2 regions of the Pseudoduganella sp. GCM10020061 genome follow, and region 2 is predicted to be linked to the other one. Evidence: predicted binding sites of a transcription regulator. Region 2 holds the regulator's gene; the other holds the start of a gene.
What was found. The regulator sigma-54, encoded in region 2, starts transcription at its own class of promoters, with help from an activator protein. The targets are predictions, from matches to a motif close to TGGCANGNAANCTGCTTT.
Positions count from the first base shown of each region.

Region 1: a site for sigma-54 is predicted at 1,501-1,518, ahead of ACFSQR_RS10775 (pilin). Genes of this name have one in related genera too.

Region 1 is NZ_JBHUJS010000003.1:751,129-754,446, forward strand. It holds gene moaC (cyclic pyranopterin monophosphate synthase MoaC) at 10-501, shown strand; gene ACFSQR_RS10770 (hypothetical protein) at 686-910, shown strand; gene ACFSQR_RS10775 (pilin) at 984-1,460, opposite strand; gene ACFSQR_RS10780 (pilin) at 1,666-2,154, opposite strand; gene ACFSQR_RS10785 (FHA domain-containing protein) at 2,336-2,995, opposite strand; gene sucD (succinate--CoA ligase subunit alpha) at 3,211-3,318, opposite strand, start outside.
Region 2 is NZ_JBHUJS010000001.1:696,872-700,189, reverse strand. It holds gene ACFSQR_RS03130 (enoyl-CoA hydratase/isomerase family protein) at 1-161, opposite strand, end outside; gene hpf (ribosome hibernation-promoting factor, HPF/YfiA family) at 280-630, opposite strand; gene ACFSQR_RS03120 (RNA polymerase factor sigma-54) at 712-2,181, opposite strand; gene lptB (LPS export ABC transporter ATP-binding protein) at 2,194-2,952, opposite strand; gene lptA (lipopolysaccharide transport periplasmic protein LptA) at 2,952-3,318, opposite strand, start outside.

The sequences.
Region 1 (3,318 bases), on a different contig from region 2:
ACCTCTGCCATGACCGAACAGCCAGACACCCTTACCCACTTCGACGCTGCAGGCCAGGCGCACATGGTCGACGTGGGCGCGAAAGCGGACACGCACCGGGTCGCGGTTGCGCGCGGCACCATCCGCATGAAGCCGGAGACGCTGGAACTTGTGCGGTCCGGGACGGCGAAAAAAGGCGACGTGCTGGGCGTGGCGCGCATCGCGGCGATCATGGGCGCCAAGCGCACCAGCGACCTGGTGCCGCTATGCCATCCGCTGGCGATCACGCGGGTCGCCGTCGATTTCGAAATCGATGAGGCGAACAGCAGCGTGCACTGCCGCGCGCAGGTTGAAACGCTGGGCAAGACCGGTGTGGAGATGGAGGCGCTGACCGCCGTGCAGGTGGGCCTGCTGACCGTCTACGACATGTGCAAGGCAGTCGACCGCGGCATGGTGATGACCAACGTGCATGTGCAGGAAAAGCACGGCGGCAAATCGGGCGACTGGACCGCCGCGCTGTAAGTCACGTCTGCGACGATTCCAACATTAGGGACAATCGATGAAGTGCTTTACTCACACCGCTAGCAGTGCTCATGGAATCTGTCGTGTCTGTGGCCGCGGCGTTTGCGCCGAATGCTCCATTGACCTCGGCCATAGTCTTGCGTGTCGCGGCAAACACGAAGAAGCGGCAGAGTCGCTCCACGCCATGACCCAGCGTAGCAAGAAACTGTTGAAGGTAACGAGCAAGTCGATTTATGTCGCTCCGCTGTTCTATCTGATCGTGGGAGCAGTATTCCTGGCAGAGGGCCTCGGGGAAGAAGATCAATCGAACTTTGCCACGATAACTGGCGCCGCGATCGGTATCTTCGGCCTGGCGGTCCTCTGGATTAATCTTCGCGCGTTTCGCGGCCAGCTGTCGAGCCGTTCATGATACATCGCAGCAAACGCCGCCCATCAGGCCGGCCGCCTCATCCCAGCGTGGGCGGGATGAGGCACCGGACAGATCAGCCGCCCTGCCCCTGATCCTGCTGCGGCGCTTCCGTGTTGTTGCGGGTGATGGCGTCGATGGCGGATTCGTTGGTGACCGTGGTGGAGTTGAACCACTTGATGTTGGATTCGGTCAGCTCGGGCGTCATGGTGATGGTCAGCCCCTCCACGCCTTCGCCGGTGCCTTCGGCCAGCGTCACCGTAATTTCTGCATCCGTCACTTCGGCGCTTTCGACTTCCTTGGTCGGAGTGAAGGCGGAGATGCCGTTGCTGCCCTGGTCGCACTCGTCAGGAACGCCGCCCGCTTGCAGCAGGCAGGAGCTCACCTGGATCTTCAGCGACTGGACCGAGTGCATGGCGTTGCCAACCTTCGCCTTGATGGTGTAGCCCTGATATGCGGGGACGGCAACGGCGGCAAGCACGCCGATGATGGCGACGACGATCATCAGTTCGATCAGGGTAAAGCCGCGTTGGAATTGGGTTTGCTTGTTCATGGTTGGTCTCTCAGTCAGCCTCGGGCAGGACAGTACTCACTATGCAAGTGTTATGCCAGCAAAACATGAACGGGTGTGAAGATGCGACAACGGTCGGCGGCCTGGCGAAGGCCGGTGCGAACCGACGGGAAAAGAAAAAGCCAGGCACTAGCCTGGCTTTTTTTGCTTGCGAGCACCACTGAAGGGCGCTGCGGGGTTCTGCCGATTAGCCTGCGGCCGGCGCTTCTGCTGCTGGGGTGACGTTGGTCTTCTCGATTGCTTCTTTAGCTGCTTCGTGGGTGATGTTGGTTGCGTCGTGTTCCCAGATGACGGTCGACTCGTTCGGTGCCGGGGTCATGGTGAACGACAGGCCATCCACGCCTTCAGCGATGCCGGTGTCCGGGAAGGTCACGGTGATGACGCCGTCAGCAACTTCAGCCGAAGCGACTTCCTTGGTTGCGGTGAAGGCTGGGACGCCGTTCGAGCCGGTGTCGCAGTTGTCCAGGGCGCCGCCGTTTTCTTGTGCGCACAGGCCGACAGCCGTCTTGATTGCCGAAACAGCCGACAGGGCGTTAGCGACTTTCGCCTTCACGGTGTAGTTCTGGTACGCAGGGATTGCCACTGCTGCCAGGATGCCGATGATCGCAACAACGATCATCAGTTCGATCAGCGTGAAGCCAGCTTGTGCTTTCTTAACCATTTTCATCGATTTCATTCTATTTCTCCTTCAGTGGGGTTATGTTTTCTGCGTGGCTTATCGCCGCACATCCATATGAGCAAGCGCCGTGCCAGCCCGAAATCGCCGTATTTTGGTATGAAACTGACAATAAATGGCGGTGAAGGAACAGGTTTTGTCATGCAACCTGACAAAATTTGTCAGGAATGGTCGCGAATTGTCAGGACGCGACACTAAATGACATGGTGGTGCCGGCCAGGTCGATCAGGTCGCCGTTGGCCAGAGGATGCGGGTCCCTGCCGGCTTGCTTGCCGTTGACGATCGGCAGCGTGCCGCCCTCCACGTGCGTGAGCGTGTAGCCGGAACCGACCCGGGCGATGACCACGACCAGCACGCCCGGGCTGCCGAGGGTGGTCAGCGGCTTGGTCAAATTCAGCTTGCGGCCTGCGTTGGCGCCGGAGCGCACTTCGATCGAAGCAGTGGGAGCCGGAACTTCGTGTGGCGTACTGACGGGCTGGTTTGGCGCCGCGGGCGGCACTGGCGCGGCCGGCGCGGCGGCCGGCGCCGGGTGGGCGGCGGCGGCAGGTGCGGTCAGGCCCGCGACGAAGTCGAGGTGGCAGGCTGCCAGGATGGCGTGCCCGCGGTCGGACAGCTTGTGACGCTCGATCCGCTTGCCATTGACGAAGGTGCCGTTGGTGCTGCCGAGGTCCTCCAGCAGCGCATGGTCGCCCAGCAGGGTGATGCTGGCGTGGCGGGAGCTTACCGTGGGGTGGCTCAGCACGATGTCGTTGTGCGGGTGGCGGCCGATGGTCATGCGGTCGGTGCCCAGCTCGACTTCGCGGATCGGTTGCCCTTCGCAGGAGATGATGATTTTAGCCACGGTGCGGGACGTTTCGGGTTGGCGACAATGTCTTCGGACTTGAACAGTATGCGATGGCCGCAACGGGGAGCACGAGATTGCTCAAAAAAAATGAGGAGCCAAGGCTCCTCATCATTATTACCAGCTTTTTGGCTTTCGGCTAGAAGGATGCGTTGGCATCCTGCCAGCTGGAGAGCCGGGACGGATCCGTTAGGAACCGTCCCCCTTCCTTACTATTACAGCATCGCCTTCAGCAGACGCGCCATTTCGGATGGGTTTTTGGTGACGGTGATGCCGCACGCTTCCATGATTTCCAGCTTGGCTTGCGCGGTGTCGGCGCCGCC
Region 2 (3,318 bases):
CCCAGCACCACGGCCTGCACGCCGGGGTCGGCCTGCCACTGCAACAGCACGTCGGTCAGCGCGCGCACCATGTCGAGCGACAGCGAATTGAGGGCCTTGGGGCGGTCGAGCGTGATGAAGCCGATGCCGTTGGAGACGCGGGTCTGGACGTATTCAGTCATGGCGTGTAGTCGAAAAGGAAAGCGCTATTCTAGCGCAGCCCCACATTGAAAAAGGCACCCGGGGGTGCCTTCGGGAGCGCTCACGGCGCCCCATGCGCGGATGTTGTTATTCTGGTTTTCAGGCCGCGGACCTCTCGCCTTCCGGGATGTACTTGATGGACTCGTTATTGTGGTCCTGCACCCGGTCCTTATGCTTCATCACTTGCCTGTCCAGCTTATCCATCAAGGTGTCGATCGCTGCGTACAGGTCCTGCGCCTGGCTTTCCACGTGCACGGTCTTGCCGGACATGCGCAGGTTGACCTCCGCCTTCTGGCGTTTTTCCTTTTCGGTGAGGTTGTCGACGGAGAGGATGACGGCGATGTCGATCACATGATCGAAATGTCTGGTGATTCGCTCGAGCTTGCTTTGAACGTAGTCACGGATGGCGGAAGTTACTTCGAGATGGTGTCCACTGATGGTGAGATTCATACACACTCCTTGAAAGTTCACTTGCTCGTTCGTGCGCCCGGTGCGTAGAGGAACGCCCTGCTTACAGCTGCTACAGAGACTTTACAAAGATTTGCGCAGGCTGACGGGTGGGATCTTGAGTGCTTCGCGGTACTTGGCAACGGTGCGCCGCGCGATGACCATGCCCTGCTCCCCCAGCATCTCCGCAATCTTACTGTCGGATAAAGGATTTTTCGGGTCTTCTGCTCCCGTCAGTTGCACGATCAGAGCACGTATCGCCGTGGAGGAGGCTTCACCGCCTGCCTCGGTGGCGACATGGCTACCGAAGAAATATTTCAACTCAAACATGCCGTGCGGTGTCAGCATGAATTTCTGCGTTGTGACACGAGAAATAGTGCTCTCGTGTAAACCTAGTGTATCAGCTATTTCACGCAACACAAGGGGACGCATGGCGACCGCACCGTGCGAGAAAAAGTTCTTCTGCCGCTCCACGATGGCCTGCGCAACGCGCAGGATCGTATCGAAGCGCTGGCGCATGTTCTTGATCAGCCAGCGCGCCTCCTGGAGCTGCGCACCCATCTGCGCCTCGCCCTTGGCCTGCTTGAGCATGCTCGCGTAGACCTGGTTGATGCGCAGGCGCGGCATGACGTCCGGATTCAGTGTGACCGACCACCCGCCCTTGGCGCGCCGCACGATCACGTCCGGTACGACATAGTCTGACGCATCCGCGGCAAACGCGGCGCCCGGATGAGGATTGCACTGGCGGATGACGGCCTGCGCCTCGCGCAGGTCTTCGTCGTCGCAATCGAGGGCTTTTTTCAGCTTGCCGAAATCGCGCTGCGCGAACCAGGCCAGGTGCTGTTCGACGATCGTCAACGCCATGCGCCGCGTGACCATCGGCACGCGCTCCATGCGGCGGATCTGCAGCGCCAGGCATTCGGACGCACTGCGCGCGCCCACGCCAGGCGGATCGAAACTCTGCAGCAGCGCGAGCGCGGTGCGCAGTTCGCAGATGTCGATGTCCGCTTCCTGCGGGAGGCGCGCATGGATGTCCTCCAGCGCTTCGTCCAGGTAGCCATTGTCGTCGAGCGCATCGACGACCAGCTCCACCAGGACGCGGTCGCGCCCTTCCGGCACCGTCACGCGCGCCTGCTCCAGCAGGTGTTCGCGCAGCGTGGTCGCGCACGCTTCGAGCTGCATGCGTCCGTCGTCGTCCTCGGGGGCCTTGCCGCGCCCCGCGTCGCCCCAGTCGTCGCCGGAACTGTCGCTGTCGGCGGGCGCTTCGTAATCGTCGCCGGCGCCTTCCTGCGAGGCTTCCTGCCGCTCTCCCTGCGGCTCGCTGTTTTCCGTGGCGGTGGACGGCGTGCTGCTGGCAATGGCGCCATCGGCCAGCAGGCGCACCGAATGGTCGAGCGGATCGTCGAGGCGCTCGAGCAGGGGATTGTCGGCCAGCGCCTGCTCGAGCTCCTGGTGCAGCTCGAGCGTGGACAACTGCAGCAGGCGAATGGACTGCTGCAGTTGCGGCGTGAGCGCGAGATGCTGCGAAGTGCGCAGCTGCAGGCTTTGTTTCATGCGGCGGCGAGCTTACATGCGGAAGTGTTCACCCAGGTAGACGCGGCGTACCGACTCGTTCGAGATGATGTCGTCGGGACGACCCGACGCCAATACCGAACCCTGGTTGATGATATACGCCCGGTCGCAGATGCCAAGCGTTTCGCGCACATTGTGGTCGGTGATGAGCACTCCGATGCCGCGCTCCTTGAGGAATCGCACAATTCGTTGAATTTCAATGACCGCAATCGGGTCCACGCCGGCGAACGGCTCGTCCAGCAGCACGAAGCGCGGATTGGTCGCCAGCGCGCGTGCGATTTCGACCCGGCGGCGCTCGCCGCCGGACAGGGACAGCGCCGGATTCTCGCGCAGCTTTTCGATCTGCAATTCCGCCAGCAGGGTGTCGAGCCGCTCGTCGATGGCGTCGCCCTTGAGAGGCTTGCCGTGTTCGTCCTTCTGCAGTTCCAGCACGGCGCGGATGTTCTCCTCCACCGTGAGCTTGCGGAACACCGACGCTTCCTGCGGCAGGTAGGACAGGCCGAGCGTGGCGCGGCGGTGGATCGGCAGGCTGGAGATGTCCACGCCCGCCACTTCGATCGTTCCCGCGTCCGACGGCACCAGGCCGACGATCATGTAGAACGAGGTCGTCTTGCCGGCGCCGTTCGGGCCGAGCAGGCCGACCACTTCGCCGCATTCCACCTGCAGCGACACGTCGTGCACGACCATGCGCTTGCCGTAGGATTTCTGCAGGCCGCGTGCAATCAGGGTGCAGCCGCTGTTTTGTTCATCCATTACTTTTTATCCTGTGCTGCTGGCTGGGCCGGCTGGGCCGCCGGTGCCGGTTGCGCCGGCTGTGCCGCTTGCGTTTTGCGCGGCGCCAGGATCAGCGTTACGCGGCCCTTGCCGGGCTTGTTCTCGCCGCTGGCGTCGTTACGCACTGCGAAGACTTCCTTGCGGCTGTCGTAGGAAATGTATTCGCCATTGACCTCGTCGGTCACGCGCTTGCCGTCCAGCTGCGTAATGTTCGCTTTCGAGAACAGCTTGGCGACTTCGGTACGCTGGTCGTACTCGATGCGTTCGGCGCGGCCCTCGACCCACAGGTCGGCGCCGCCGTCGCGCTTCTGGCGGAAGGTGGCCAGCTTGCCGTTACCGCCGACC